3 regions of the Variovorax sp. P2_H12 genome follow, and region 3 is predicted to be linked to each of the others. Evidence: predicted binding sites of a transcription regulator. Region 3 holds the regulator's gene; each other region holds the start of a gene.
The links. Region 3 encodes sigma-54, which starts transcription at its own class of promoters, with help from an activator protein. Its sites were predicted from a motif close to TGGCANGNAANCTGCTTT; they were not measured.

Region 1 (5,126 bases), on a different contig from region 3:
GTCGTCGGCCGCCGCTTCGAGGGCGGCGAGCACTTCGCGCGTGTTGGTGAAGCTACGGGTCGGCAGGTCTTCGCGCAACAGCGCCTTTTCCAGCACGAAGCGGATTGATTGATCATCATCCACTATCCAGATCGGCTTCATGCAGCTCCTTGTTGCTTGGCTGCTAGGGCAGCGGTATCAGTATCTTGAAATCGGTCCGTCCCGGGACGCTGTCGCACTCGATCACGCCATGATGCTGCTGGACGAAAGTCTGCGCCAGCGTCAATCCCAAGCCAGTCCCGCCTTCCCTGCCCGACACCAGCGGATAGAAAATGCGGTCCTTGATCGCGTCCGGCACGCCCGGTCCGTTGTCGATGACATGCAATTCCAGTGCCAGTCGATACCACTGCTTGTTGAAGATGACCTGGCGCGCGATTCGGGTCTTGAAAGTGATCTGCGCATCGCCCGCGGCACGCCGCTCGGCGAGCGCCTGGGCGGCGTTGTGGACGATGTTGAGCGTGGCCTGGATCAGTTGCTCGCGGTCACCGCGGAACTCCGGGATCGACACATCGAAGTCCCGCTCGATGTGCAGGTCGCGCGGAAACTCCGCCAGGATCACCGAACGCACCCGCTCGCAGACCTCGTGGATGTTGACGTCGCCCACCACGTGAGGGCGCCGGTGCGGCGCCAGCAACCGGTCGACCAGCGTCTGCAGCCGGTCGGCCTCGTGGATGATGACCTGCGTGTACTCGATCAGGTCGCGCGACTCGACCTCCATCTGCAGCAGCTGCGCCGCGCCGCGGATACCGCCGAGCGGGTTCTTGATCTCGTGCGCGAGGTTGCGGATCAGCTCCTTGTTGGCCTGCGCCTGGTCGAGCAGCCGTTCTTCGCGGTCCTGCCGCACCTGTTGCTCGAGCGGCGTCAGCTCGATGATGAGTTCACCGGCCTTGTCGCTCTGCGCCAGCGTCACCAGCACCGGCATCAGGTCGTGGTTGACGCGCCGCAACAGGGCCTCGTAGCGCAGCGTGGCGAAATCGTTGCTGCGGGCGCCGTCGATCGCGGTTCGCAGCACCTGGGGCTCATGGAAGCAGGCGCCGAACTGCGAGCCCTCGAGCGTGCGGCGCGAGGTGCCCAGCGCATCCTCGAGGCCCGAATTGGCGAACAGCACCGAGCCGTCCGCCCGCACCACCGCGATAAGCGTCGACAGCAGGTCGAAAGCCTGGAAGCGCTTGCCCGGCCCCGCCGATTTGCCAAAAGCCATGATTTTTGAGTGAGTCTTTTCGTGGAACACCGCGGAACCGGCTTCGCCGGGCCGCTGGTGTTGCCCCCGGAGAGGGGGTGGGCGGCTACACGCGGTGAGCCAACCTGGGGGTGAACTTCATCTCGGAAGGCGGCCGATCTCGCGCTGCAGGCCTGCGATGTCGCTCTCGTTGCGCGCGAGCTCGGCCTTCATTTCCGACACCCGGTCGAGATACTTCTGGTAGTTCTTGCTCTCGCTGCCCTGCTTCTCGGGCTCGCCGTTGTTGTATTCCTTGAGCAGCTGGGCCTGCCGCTCCTGCGCCTTGCGCAATTCGGCCTCGAGCACCGAGCGGGCCTCGCCGTCGCGTGCGCGCTGATCGACGCCGTCGACCCGCGGACTGCCCGCCGGCGCCCGCACCGCCGCGCCGGGAGCCGCCGAGGCGACCGGCCGCGTGCCCTGCACGATGGTCAGGTTGCCGCCTTCCATCACCTTGCAGCCGCGCTGCTGGGCGATGACCGCGTTGTTGGTGTATTCGTTGCCGCAGCGCCAGACGCGCTCTTGCTGCGCCTGGGCCTGCAAGGGCACGCCGGCCGCCGCCAGGGCGGTCAGCAGGAAAACAGAGAGGGTCTTCATGGTCTTGAGTTAGTGCGCCGCAAAACGGCATTTTCATGCAATTCGAAACCGATCCGGCCCAGATGTTCCCTCCCAATGAAAAAGGACGGCCGAGGCCGTCCTTTTTTGATTCCAATCAGTTGAGGACAGAGCAAAAACTGCTGCGCAGTTTCTTGGTCTGTCCCGCAAGGCCTCACAGGGAGTAATACATGTCGAACTCGACCGGATGGGTCGCCATCCGGAAGCGCGTGACTTCCTGCATCTTGAGGTCGATGTAGGCATCGATGTACGAATCGGTGAACACGCCGCCCTTGGTCAGGAAAGCACGGTCCTTGTCGAGGTACTCGAGCGCCTGGTCGAGGCTGTGGCAGACGGTCGGGATCAGCGCGTCTTCTTCCGGCGGCAGATGGTAGAGATCCTTGCTGGCGGCTTCGCCCGGATGGATCTTGTTTTCCACGCCGTCGAGGCCGGCCATCAGCAGCGCCGCGAAGCCGAGGTACGGATTCATCAGCGGATCGGGGAAGCGCGCTTCGACGCGGCGGCCCTTCGGGTTCGCCACGAATGGAATGCGGATCGAGGCCGAGCGGTTCTTGGCCGAGTAGGCCAGCTTCACCGGGGCTTCGAAGCCGGGCACCAGGCGCTTGTAGCTGTTGGTGCCGGGGTTCGTGATGGCGTTCAGCGCGCGGGCGTGCTTGATGATGCCGCCGATGTAGTGCAGCGCGAAGTCGCTCAGGCCGGCATAGCCGTCGCCGGCGAACAGGTTCTTGCCGTCCTTCCAGACCGACTGGTGCACGTGCATGCCCGAGCCGTTGTCGCCGACGATCGGCTTGGGCATGAAGGTGGCGGTCTTGCCGTAGGCGTGGGCCACGTTGTGGATCACGTACTTCTGCAGCTGGACCCAGTCGGCGCGCTGGATCAGCGTGCTGAACTTGGTGCCGATTTCCATCTGGCCGGCGTTGGCCACTTCATGGTGATGCACTTCGACCGGGATGCCGAGCGACTCGAGCACCAGGCACATCTCGGAACGCATGTCCTGGAAGCTGTCGACCGGCGGTACCGGGAAGTAGCCGCCCTTGACCGCCGGACGGTGGCCGGTGTTGCCGTGCTCGAATTCCTTGCCGGTATTCCAGGCCGCTTCCTCGGACTCGATCTTGACCGAGCAGCCCGACATGTCGTTCTGCCAGCGCACGCCGTCGAACACGAAGAATTCGGGTTCCGGTCCGAAGAAGGCGGTGTCGCCCAGGCCCGAGGCCTTCATGTAGGCTTCGGCGCGCTTGGCCAGCGAGCGCGGGTCGCGTTCGTAGGGCTTGCCATCCGTCGGATCGACCACGTCGCAGGTCAGGATCAGCGTCGTTTCCTCGAAGAAAGGATCGATGTTGGCCGTGTTGGGATCGGGCATGAGTTGCATGTCCGACGCTTCGATGCCCTTCCAACCGGCGATCGAGGAGCCATCGAAGGCGTGGCCCGACGTGAACTTGTCTTCATCGAAATGCGAGACGGGCACGGTCACGTGCTGCTCCTTGCCGCGCGTGTCGGTGAAGCGGAAATCGACGAACTTGACCTCGTTTTCCTTCACGAGTTTGAGTACGTCGGCGACGGTCTTGGCCATCAGGTTCTCCTTGGTATGGACAGGGTTGGTAGTACGGGAATCGGGAATGCAGTTTCTATGCCATTGTCACTGCCGCGAGCGGGGCCTTGGCGCCCTTGCAGGCACCCAAAACAAGGCAATTTGTAACCACTTTGGTGCGCTTCGCCTCAACGCACCATTTCGGGGCCAAGTCGCGCCTCAAAACCGTGCAGGCCCGCGAGCAACTGCGCGTAGGCGGCCTCGATCAGGCTCGCGTCGCCCTTGACGCCGAGTTCGATATGGCGCCCGTGCTGCGGATGGTCGACGCTCGGCAGGCTGAACACCTTGATCCCTGCGTGGTCCCGCTCGACGGCTTCCATGAGCGGGGTCAGCGCGGCCTCCATCGCGCCATAGACGATCACCGATTTCTCGGCGGCGCGGCCGCGCGCGAACAGTTCGGCATAGCGGCCGTCCAGCACCGACTCGATCATCGGCCAGGCCATCACCGGGAAGCCGGGTACGAAGTGCACGTCGCCGACGCTGAAGCCCGGGATCTTGTTGTAGGTGTTGGGAATGATGCGGGCGCCCAACGGGAACACGCCCATGTTGAGCCGATGGATGTTGTCCGGACGGTCGGGCTCGTAGACCGTGCCCTGCTCGCGCGCCGTGTCCTGCATGCGCTCGCGGATCAGCAACTCGGCCTCGGGGTGCAGCGCCAGCGGCACGCCCAGCGCCGCCGCCGCGCACTGGCGCGTGTGGTCGTCGGGCGTGGCGCCGATGCCGCCGGTGGAGAACACGATGTCTCCCGATGCGAAGGCGCGACCCAGCGCCGCGGTGATGCGAACAGGCACGTCGCCCACGTACTCCGCCCAGCCGAGCTCGAGCCCGCGCGCGGCGAGCAGCTCGATGACCTTGGGCATGTGCTTGTCGACGCGCTTGCCCGACAGGATTTCGTCACCGACGACGATCAGACCGAAAGAACGACTCATGGCGCACTCCATTGGCTCGCGGCCGCGCTGGCATCCGCCAGCTCGGCCGTGGAAGCTGACACGGCGGCCGCCGCCCGCTGCGCACGCAGTTGGGCCAGGGCATCCAGGCAGTAGTGCGCGAACCACAACGCCGAGAAGGCGAACACCAGCGTATAGATCCAGATCGCGAGCGGCGCCAGCACGAAGAAGGCGGCGGCGAACAGCAGGCCCGAGGCCCAGACGATGCTCGGCGCCGCGCCGAGATAGCCGCACAGCACGCCGATGCCGAGCAGGGGCAGCCGGTGCGTGCGCAGCAGCGTGTCGCGCTCCTCCGGACTCGCATGCTCGGCCAGGGCATCGAAGCTCATCACGCGGTAGGTCAGCCAGCCCCAGATCAGCGGCGGAAGAATGAGCACCAGCGGCGGGATCAGCCAAAGCGGCATCGACACCACCAGCGCCAGCAGCGCCAGCACCGTCAGCCCGATCGAGCGGGCCATGCTGCCGAAGAAGGAAGCCCCCTTCTTCTGTTCCAGGGTCGCGAAGCGCCGCTCGGCCACCAGGCGTGTCAGCGCCGGCGCCATGACGCCCGCCACGACCAGCAGCGACACCACCACGAGCAGCGGCGTGGCGGCGAAGACGACGACCAGCGGCGCCAGCATGGCCGTGACGTCGCCCGAGAAAAAATGTCCGATCCAGGCCCAGAAACCGGCCAGCAGGGGCCAGGCGTCGAGCGCCGCGCGGGTCCAGGTGACCGCGGCAT
Region 2 (5,126 bases), on a different contig from region 3:
GCCCTGCTCCGCCAGCTTCGCGAGCCACGGGCCGCCGGGATAGGGCAGCCCCATCAGCTTGGCGCTCTTGTCGAAGGCTTCGCCGGCGGCGTCGTCGATGGTCTCGCCGAGCAGCGCGTAGCGCCCCACCCCGTCGACCCGCATCAGCTGGGTGTGTCCGCCTGACACCAGCAGCGCGACAAAGGGAAACTCGGGCGGGTCGGCGCTCAGGAAGGGCGACAGCAAGTGGCCCTCGAGGTGATGCACGCCGAGCACCGGCTTGCCGAGCGCGGCGCCCAGCGCGCACGCCACGCCGGCGCCGACCAGCAAGGCGCCCGCCAGCCCCGGCCCCCGCGTGTAGGCGACCACGTCGACATCGGCCAGCCGCCGGCCAGACTCGTCGAACACCGCCTGCGTGAGCGGCAGGACGCGGCGGATGTGATCCCGGCTCGCAAGCTCGGGCACCACGCCGCCATAGGCCTGGTGCATCGCGATCTGGCTGTGCAGCGCGTGCGCGGCCAGCCGAGGCAGCCCGCTGGCGCCGGCCTCGACCAGCGCCACGCCGGTCTCGTCGCAGGAGGATTCGATTCCCAGTACATGCATCCAGCGAGTGTAGGTGGCGTCCGCCCCGAGGGCACGGATGTTGCTCAATGAGCTCGCCCCCAGGTTGGCTCACTGCGTGTAGCCGCCCACCCCCGGCCGGGGGCAACACCAGCGGCCCGGCGAAGCCGGTTCCGCGGTGTTCCACGAAAAATCCGGCCTGGGTCGTCAGGCAACACAGAGAGCAAACTCGAAGAGTCACGATGAAATCCGCTTTGAGCTTCCTGGTCGGCGCCCTGCGTTGCGAGATCGACGCGCTGGAGCAGCTCGCGCGCACCAGCGAGCTGGTGGCGACGATCGCCCGGCTGGTCCATGCGCTGCAGCGGGAGCGCGGCATCTCCAATGTCTTTCTGGCATCGGGCGGCCGGCGCTTCGCCTCGCAACGCCAGGAGCAGATGGCCGACTGCCTGCGGCACGAGGAAGCCGTGCGCCTGGCCTTCGACCAGCTCGATGCCGAAGGCGGTCGGGTCGGCAACGGCGCGCGCCTCTTCAGCCGCATCGCCTGGGTGCTGCCCGGGCTGGACGCCCTGCCCGCGCTGCGGCAGCGCATCGGCGCGATGGAGCTCGATGCCGGCCGTTCGACCGCGGCCTTCGTCAAGCTGGTCGCCGGTCTCATCGCAGTGGTCTTCGAGGCCGCCGACGGCGCCACCGACCCCGAGATCTCGCGCCGGCTGGTGGCGCTGTTCAATTTCATGCAGGGCAAGGAGTTCGCGGGCCAGGAGCGCGCCTGCGGCGCCGCGGCCTTCGCCTCGGGCTACAACGACAGCGCGCGCCAGCAGCAATGGCTGCACCTGATCGCCTCGCAGGAACATTGCTTCCAGCGCTTTGCCGAGTTCTCGGCACCCGGCCTGGGCGAGCTCTGGGCCTCGGTCCGGGCGCCGGCGCAAGTCGCCGAACAGGAGCGCCTGCGCCGCATCGCCTGCGCCGCGCCGGCAGGCGTGTGGCTCGACACCGAGCTGAGCCAGGTCTGGTTCGACTGCTGCACGCGCCGCATCGACGCCATGCAGGCGGTCGAGGAGCGGTTGGCCGCCGATTTGCGGCAGCTCTGCGAACAGAAGACGGCGCAGGCCCGCGCCGAGCTGCAGGCGCACGAGGCGCTGCTGGCCAGCCTGCAGGGCCCCGGCATCGTCGCGGCGGACTTCTTCCTCGATGCGGTGGCGACGCCGGCTGCCACGGCCACGCCGGCCGCCAGTGCGCCTTACGGCAAGCAACTCGAACGCTCCATCCTCGACATGGTGCAGGAGCAGTCGCGCCGGCTGCAGGCCATGGGCGACGAGCTCGAGACCGTGCGCGCCGCCCTCAACGAGCGCAAGCTGGTCGAGCGCGCCAAGGGGCTCCTGATGGCGCACCGGCGCATCAGCGAGGAGGAAGCGCACAAGATGCTGCGCCGGACCGCGATGAACCAGGGCCGCCGGCTGGTCGAGGTCGCCGAATCGGTGCTCGCGATGGCCGAGTACCTGCCCGACGACAGGGCTTCCTGAGTGCGTCGCGGGCCCGGAATGGTGCACTGCACAAGCGATGCGCGGCGCACCGGTTCCGCTCCAGACCCGGCGGCTGGCAAGCCCTGATGGACCATTGACGCTCTCTTTTTCATAGCACCACGGTACTGGCACGCTGCTTGCTATCACTCAAGGCATAGACCGACGAAGGTCTTCAGGCAGGTGGCATCCAACGGCGGGTGCGGCCCACCGAACCGGACAAAGGCGTCCTTACCCCGCAGGGGCTCGACTTCGAGCGGCCCGTGCGCGGCGAGGACGCCTTTTCGTTTTTCCGAATCGACTTTTTCATTTCCGGAGTTCGCCCCATGACCGATGCGCTGAAACCCAAACTGAGTCGCCGCCGTGTGCTGCAGGCCGCCGCCGCGGGCGTGGTCGGGCTCGATCCCGCGCTGCGCGCCGCCGTCTGGGCCCAGGGCTCGGACAAGCCCGAGAAGGAGGAAGTCAGGATCGGCTTCATCCCGCTGACCGACTGCGCCAGCGTCGTGATGGCCTCGGTGCTCGGCATCGACAAGAAGTACGGCGTGAAGATCGTGCCGAGCAAGGAAGCCAGCTGGGCCGGCGTGCGCGACAAGCTGGTCAACGGCGAACTCGACTTCGCCCACGTGCTCTACGGCCTGGTCTACGGCGTGCACCTGGGCATCGGCGGCCCGAAGAAGGACATGGCCGTCCTGATGACGCTCAACAACAACGGCCAGGCGATCACGCTGTCGAAGAAGCTGGCCGACAAGGGCGCGGTCGACGGTGCCTCGCTGGCCAAGGTCATGGCCAAGGAGAAGGCCGAATACACCTTCGCCCAGACCTTCCCCACCGGCACCCACGCGATGTGGCTCTACTACTGGATGGCCGCCAACGGCATCAACCCGCTGAAGGACGCCAAGGTCATCACCGTGCCGCCGCCGCAGATGGTGGCCAACATGCGGGTCGGCAACATGGACGGCTACTGCGTGGGCGAGCCATGGGGGCAGCGCGCGATCATGGACGGCATCGGCATCACGGCCATCACCACCCAGGACATCTGGAAGGACCATCCGGAGAAGGTGCTCGGCACCACCGGCGAGTTCGTGAAGAAGTATCCGAACACGGCGCGCGCCGTGACCGCCGCGATCCTCGAGGCCGGCAAGTGGATCGACGCCGGCCTGCAGAACAAGAACAAGATGGCCGAGACCATCGCCGACAAGAGCTACGTCAACACCAGCGTGGACGCGATCAACCAGCGCATCCTGGGGCGCTACACCAACGGCCTCGGCAAGAGCTGGGACGACCCGAACTACATGAAGTTCTACAACGACGGCGCGGTCAGCTACCCGTACCTGTCGGACGGCATGTGGTTCCTGACGCAGCACAAGCGCTGGGGCCTGCTGAAGGAGCACCCGGACTACCTGCAGGTGGCAACGCAGATCAACCAGATCGACATCTACAAGCAGGCCGCCGCCGCCACCAAGACCGCGGTGCCGAAGGAGACGATGCGCAGCAGCAAGCTGTTCGACGGCGTCGTCTGGGACGGCAAGAACCCGAAGCAGTATGCCGATTCGTTCAAGGTCCACGCCTGAGGAGCCCGCCATGGTCAGTGCCGTCTTCCACTCCCCGCTCGATGTCAAGCCGGTGATGCCGCCGGCAGCGAAGAGCGTCGCCAGGCCGGCGGCGTCGCCATCGCCAGCCGCGGTCGAGCCCACGCCCCGCGTGCCTCGCGACTTCCGCGCCGTCTGGCTGCGCGTGCTGCCGCCGCTGCTGGGCTTCGCGCTGCTGGTCCTCGTCTGGGAACTGGTGGCGCTCAGGAGCACCACCGGTTTTCCGTCGCCGCTCGCGACCTGGCAGCAGGCGCTCACGGTCTTCAGCGATCCGTTCTACAGCAAGGGGCCGAACGACCAGGGCGTGGGCTGGAACGTGCTCTCGTCGCTGCAGCGCGTGGCGCTGGGCTTCGGGCTGGCGGCCGCGGTCGGCATACCGGCCGGCTTCGCGATCGGACGCTTCGAGTTCCTCTCGCGCATGTTCAATCCGCTGATCAGCCTGCTGCGGCCGGTGTCCCCGCTGGCCTGGCTGCCGATCGGCCTGCTGGTGTTCAAGGGCGCCAATCCGGCCGCCATCTGGACCATCTTCATCTGCTCGATCTGGCCGATGATCATCAACACCGCGGTCGGCGTGCAGCGCGTGCCCAGCGACTACATGAACGTCGCTCGGGTACTGAACCTCAGCGAGTGGAAGATCTTCACCAAGATCCTGTTCCCCGCCGTGCTGCCCTACATGCTGACCGGCGTGCGTCTGGCGGTCGGCACCGCCTGGCTGGTGATCGTCGCGGCCGAGATGCTGACCGGCGGCGTCGGCATCGGCTTCTGGGTCTGGGACGAGTGGAACAACCTCAACGTCGCCAACATCATCATCGCGATCTTCGTCATCGGCATCGTCGGCCTGGTGCTCGAGTTCGCGCTCATCAGGATCGCCACCGCGTTCACGTTCGAGGAAGTCAAGTCATGAGTCGCACGGCCGTTCCGAAGACGAATACCGCAGCGCTGCTGCGCGGAGGTTTCCAATGAATGACGACAACAAGTACATCGCCATCCAGGGCGTCGAGCAGCGCTTCAGGACCGCCAAGGGCAGCTTCCTGGCACTGCGCGACGTCAACCTGAACGTCGCCAAGGGCGAGTTCATCACGCTGATCGGCCACTCGGGCTGCGGCAAGTCCACGCTGCTGAACCTGATCGCCGGCCTGACGACGCCGACCCAGGGCGTGCTGCTGTGCGCCAACCGCGAGATCAAGGGCCCGGGGCCCGAACGCGCGGTGGTGTTCCAGAACCACTCGCTGCTGCCCTGGCTGACCTGCTACGAGAACGTCTACCTCGCGGTCGAGCGCGTGTTCGCGGCGACCGAGAACAGGGCGCAGCTCAAGGCCCGCACCGAAGCGGCGCTGGCACTGGTCGGCCTGACGCCGGCAGCACAGAAGCGGCCTGGCGAGATCTCGGGCGGCATGAAGCAGCGCGTCGGCATCGCCCGCGCGCTGTCGATGGAACCCAAGGTGCTGCTGATGGACGAGCCCTTCGGCGCCCTCGATGC
Region 3 (5,126 bases):
CGAGGTGCTCGAGTTCTTTTCCTACAACTGCCCGCACTGCGCGGCCTTCGAGCCTCAGGTGGAAGCCTGGGTCAAGAAGCTGCCGCCCTATGTCGTTTTCCGTCGCATCCCGGTGCCGTTCGTCGGCAACGACACGGAGGCCAAGCAGCGCTTCTATTACGCGCTCGAGGCGATGGGCAAGGTCGACGAATTCCAGCCCAAGGTCTTCCAGGCCATCCACCAGCAGCGCCTGAACCTGACTGGCGACGCCGGGATCCTCGCCTGGGTGGAAAAGCAGCCCGGCCTCGATGCGAAGAAGTTCGCCGAGCTGTTCAAGTCCTTCTCGGTGGTCGGCAAGGCCAAGCGCGCCACCCAGCTCACCACCGACTACCAGGTGGCCGGCGTGCCGGCCCTCGGCGTGGCCGGGCGCTGGTACGTCGACGGCGACACGGCGGGCTCGCTCGAGCGCGCGCTCCAGGTGGTCGACTTCCTGATCGCCGAAGCCCGCAAGGGTTGAGCGGCCCGGTGACGCGCACGGTGGCGGCGCCTGTCGCCTGCCGTCGCCGCCACGATCTCGTCATTGAAGCCCGCTTCTGCGGGCTTTTTCGTCAAGGCCGCGCGAGGCGGCGTCCACGGGACGCATACAATCGCAGAGCAAGTTTCGTGCCTCTATGACATCGCTCTCCTCCTTCACCTCCATTTCTCCTCGTCGATTCGGTCGCGTGCTCTGCCTGGCGCTGGCGCTGGCCGGATGCGCGTCCTTGTCGCAGGCCGAGCAGGCCGACCGGAGCAAGCCGATGAACATCGAGGCCGACGCGATGCGCTATGACGACCTCAAGCAGACCAGCGTGTTCACCGGCAACGTGGTCGTGAACAAGGGCACGATCCAGATCCGGGGCACCCGCATCGACGTTCGCCAGGACCCCGAGGGCTACCAGTACGGCGTGGTCACGGCCGAACCCGGCAAATTGGCCTACTTCAAGCAGAAACGCAACGCCGGCACCGACGAGTGGATCGAGGGCGAGGGCGAAGTGATCGAGTACGACAGCCGCGCCGACAACGTGAAGTTCATCCGCCGCGCGGTCATGCGGCGCCTGATCGGCGCCACGGTGAGCGACGAGAGCAGCGGCCCGCTGATCGTCTACGACCAGAGCAACGACACCTTCACGGTCAACGGCTCCTCGCTGCCGCCGAACGCCGGCGTGGCGACACAGGCGAGCGGCCGCGTCAAGGCCATCCTGACGCCCAAGGCGGCCGCCCCGGCGCCCGGCAGCGGCGGTGCCAAGCCCGCGGCGACCCCGGCTCCGGGCAACAGCCTGCGTTCCACCACCACGCTCGGCGGAGAGTCCAAGAAGTGATCGAAACCGCCGGGTTGAATGGAAGCGATGGGCCGGTCAGCCGGCTGGAGGCGCGCAGCCTGCAGAAGAGCTATGGCAGCCGCACGGTCGTGAAGGATGTGTCGCTCGCCGTGCAGAAGGGCGAAGTGGTCGGGCTGCTGGGCCCCAACGGCGCGGGCAAGACCACCTCGTTCTACATGATCGTCGGGCTGGTGCGGGCCGATGCCGGAGAGATCTCGATCGACGGCGAGCCGATCGCCCACATGCCGATCCATCGTCGCGCGCGCATGGGCCTGAGCTACCTGCCGCAGGAGGCCTCGATCTTCCGCAAGTTGACGGTCGAGGAAAACGTGCGCGCAGTGCTCGAGCTGCAGAGCGAGCCCGACGACCACGGCCGGATGGTGCCGCTCAGCAAGGCGCACATCGACGAGCGGCTGGGCGAACTGCTGGCCGACCTGCGCGTCGACCACCTGCGCGATTCACCGGCGCTGTCGCTGTCCGGCGGCGAACGCCGCCGGGTCGAGATCGCGCGCGCCCTGGCGACGCAGCCGCGCTTCATCCTGCTGGACGAGCCCTTCGCCGGCATCGACCCGATCGCGGTGATCGAGATCCAGCGGATCATCAGTTTCCTGAAGGAGCGCGGCCTCGGCGTGCTCATCACCGACCACAACGTACGCGAGACGCTGGGCATCTGCGATCACGCGTTCATCATCAGCGACGGGCATGTGCTGGCACAAGGCACGCCTTCGGAGATCGTCGACAACGCCGAGGTGCGACGCGTGTACCTGGGCGAACATTTCCGGATGTAGGGGCCTTACTCGATGAAGCAGGGGCTTTCGCTTCGCGTCTCCCAGCATCTGGCGCTGACGCCGCAACTGCAGCAATCGATCCGGCTGCTGCAGCTGTCCACCCTCGAGCTGAGCCAGGAAGTCGAGCAGATGCTCGACGACAACCCTTTCCTCGAGCGGACGGCCGAAGAGGCGGCGCGCGAGGAGTTCGGGCTGGACGCCGCCGATGCGCCGGTGCGCGACGACGATCGGCAGGCCGAAGGCGATGGCGACTACGCTCCCGGCCCCGCGGCCGCTGCCACCGAGGTTGCGGTCGCGACACCCGAGGCCGAGACGGCGCCGCTCGACGCCGCCGACGGCGAGCCCGACTGGGAAGGCGACGGCACGGTCGACCTGGCACCCGACGACAGCGAATGGGGCGGCGATGCGCCCGCGCGCGCCAACAACCTCGGCGACGAACGCACCGACGCCACCGAACTGGCGCGCAGCCACGAAACGCTGCAGTCCTTCCTGCATCGGCAGGCACTGGGCCTGCGGCTCAGCGAGACCGACCGCGCCGCGCTGCGCTTCCTGATCGAGTCGCTCAACGACGACGGCTACCTCGAGGATTCGCTGCCGGCCCTGGCCTCGGGCCTGGCCGGCGACGACAACGACCAGTTCGACGACCTGGTGCATCACTTCCAGGTCGCGCTCGGCCTGCTGCAGAGCCTGGAGCCGGTGGGCGTCGGCGCCCGCAACCTCGGCGAGTGCCTGACGATCCAGCTGCGCGCCCTGGCGCACCCCGGCGAGGGTGCCGACGAGGCGCGGGTGCGCCAGACCGCGATCGCGGTCTGCAAGCAGCCGATGGAACTGCTCGCGCGGCGCGATTTCAAGCGGCTGGCGACGCTCGCGCGCAGCAACGAGGAAGAGGTGCGCGCCGCCCTGCAGCTGATCGCCCGGCTCGAGCCCAAGCCGGGCCGCCGCTTCGTCGACGTCGAGCGCAACGTGGTGGTGCCGGACGTGATCGTCACGCGCATCGGCAACGGCACCAGCACCAACATCAAGTTCCGCGTCATGCTGAACCCCGAGGTCATGCCGCGGCTGCGCGTGCACGACATCTATGCCGGCGCGCTCAAGCAGCACAAGGGCGAGGGCAGCCAGGCGCTCTCGCAGCGGTTGCAGGAGGCGCGCTGGTTCATCAAGAACATCCAGCAGCGCTTCGACACCATCCTGCGGGTGTCGAACGCGATCGTCGAGCGGCAGAAGAGCTTCTTCGTGCACGGCGAGCTGGCGATGCGCCCGCTGGTGCTGCGCGAGATCGCCGACGAACTCGGCCTGCACGAATCGACCATCAGCCGCGTGACCACCGCCAAGTACATGGCGACGCCTTACGGCACGTTCGAGCTCAAGTACTTCTTCGGCTCGGCGCTCGGCACCGAGACCGGCGGCAATGCCTCGAGCACCGCGGTGCGGGCGCTGATCAAGCAGTTCGTGAGCGCCGAGGACCTCAAGAAACCGCTGTCCGACAGCCAGATCTCCGAGATGCTCAAGGAGCAGGGCATCGAGTGCGCGCGCCGCACCGTCGCGAAGTACCGCGAGGCGCTGCGTATCGCTCCGGCCAATCTGCGCAAGGCGCTCTAGGGCGTGCTGGTGCGCGGGTGGCGGCTCGGTGCGGCACTGGCGGCGGCGGTGCTTCTGGCCAGCGGCTGCGCGATGCTGCCGGCCGATGTCGAGCGCCCGCCCTCGAGTGCAATCATGGCTTCGGGCGAGACCGCGCTGGGCCGGATCGCCAAGGCCTCGTCGCCCGATCCGGATCTGAGCGGTTTCCGGCTCATGCCCGGCGGCGACTTCGCGCTCGACACGCGGCTGCAGCTCGCGCGCCGCGCCGAGCGCACGCTCGACGTCCAGTACTACCAGATCGAGAACGACGACACCGGCCGCTACTTCCTGCGCACCCTGCGCGATGCGGCCCTGCGCGGCGTGCGCGTGCGGCTCCTGATGGACGACCTCTACACCTCGGGCGAGGACGACCTGTTGCTGGCGCTGGCCGCCACGCCGAACCTCGAGCTGCGGCTGTTCAACCCTTTCCCGGCCGGCCGCGGCAGCCTGCTGCAGCGCTTCTCGAGCTCGCTGTTCGACTTCGACCGCGTCAATCGCCGGATGCACAACAAGCTCTTCATCGCCGACGGCGCGATGGCGGTGGCAGGCGGGCGCAACATCGGCAGTCAGTACTTCACGCAGACCGCCGGCGCGAACTTCCTGGACATCGACACCTTCGTCGCCGGCGCCCTGGTGAAGCGCCTCGGCAGCCTGTTCGACCTGTACTGGAACAGCCCCTACGTGCGGCCGATCGGCAGCGTGGTCGCATCCTCGCTGCCGCGCGAGGAGCTGCAGCAGCGCTTCGATCAGGCCACCGGCCCCGCAACCACTGCGCCGCCGCGCCCGCCGGCACCGAACGACGTGCTGGGCTACGCGCCGCTGGGGCCGGAGCTGAAGGACGGCGCCCGGCTCGGCCTGATCTGGACCCTGGCCGAAGCCTATGCCGACTCGCCCGACCGCGTGGTCGGCAAGACCGCCTCCTATGGCGGGGTGCCGCTGCTCGACGTCGACAGCGTGCGCTACAACGTGATCGAGCAGATGCGGCGCTCGCGCGCCGAAGTCACGCTGGTGTCGCCCTACCTGATCCCGGGCCAGGCGGGGCTGGAGGTGATGCGCGAGGTCCGCGGGCGCGGGGTCCGGATCAGCGTCGTCACCAATTCGCTGGCGGCCACCGACGAGCCGCTGGTCCACACCGGCTACCGGCGCTACCGTCCCGACATGCTGCGGCTCGGCGTCGAGATCCACGAGCTGAGCTCGGCGCGCACCAAGCGCAGCGTGCGGCTGGGCCTGTTCGGCTCGCAGGTCGGCCGGCTGCATGCAAAGGCGGCGATCTTCGATCGCAGGGCGCTGTTCCTGGGCTCGATGAACTTCGATCCGCGCTCGGACACCCACAACACGGAGATCGGCCTGTTCATCGCCAGCCCCGAGATGGCGCAGCAGGTCC

Region 1: glnA (type I glutamate--ammonia ligase) is a predicted target of sigma-54. The motif match lies at 3,486-3,503, and genes of this name have one in related genera.
Region 2: AC1DYK_RS07000 (CmpA/NrtA family ABC transporter substrate-binding protein) is a predicted target of sigma-54. The motif match lies at 2,187-2,204, and genes of this name have one in related genera.

The regions. Positions count from the first base shown of each region.
Region 1 covers NZ_JBFUFO010000033.1:121,800-126,925, reverse strand. The annotation lists gene ntrC (nitrogen regulation protein NR(I)) at 1-141, opposite strand, end outside; gene glnL (nitrogen regulation protein NR(II)) at 164-1,240, opposite strand; gene AC1DYK_RS24745 (hypothetical protein) at 1,358-1,852, opposite strand; gene glnA (type I glutamate--ammonia ligase) at 2,025-3,440, opposite strand; gene AC1DYK_RS24735 (competence/damage-inducible protein A) at 3,587-4,387, opposite strand; gene AC1DYK_RS24730 (EI24 domain-containing protein) at 4,384-5,126, opposite strand, start outside.
Region 2 covers NZ_JBFUFO010000008.1:29,022-34,147, reverse strand. The annotation lists gene tsaD (tRNA (adenosine(37)-N6)-threonylcarbamoyltransferase complex transferase subunit TsaD) at 1-582, opposite strand, end outside; gene AC1DYK_RS07005 (nitrate- and nitrite sensing domain-containing protein) at 783-2,060, shown strand; gene AC1DYK_RS07000 (CmpA/NrtA family ABC transporter substrate-binding protein) at 2,384-3,628, shown strand; gene ntrB (nitrate ABC transporter permease) at 3,639-4,550, shown strand; gene AC1DYK_RS06990 (ABC transporter ATP-binding protein) at 4,606-5,126, shown strand, end outside.
Region 3 covers NZ_JBFUFO010000084.1:4,796-9,921, reverse strand. The annotation lists gene AC1DYK_RS35050 (thiol:disulfide interchange protein DsbA/DsbL) at 1-496, shown strand, start outside; gene lptA (lipopolysaccharide transport periplasmic protein LptA) at 651-1,337, shown strand; gene lptB (LPS export ABC transporter ATP-binding protein) at 1,334-2,125, shown strand; gene AC1DYK_RS35035 (RNA polymerase factor sigma-54) at 2,138-3,724, shown strand; gene AC1DYK_RS35030 (phospholipase D family protein) at 3,797-5,126, shown strand, end outside.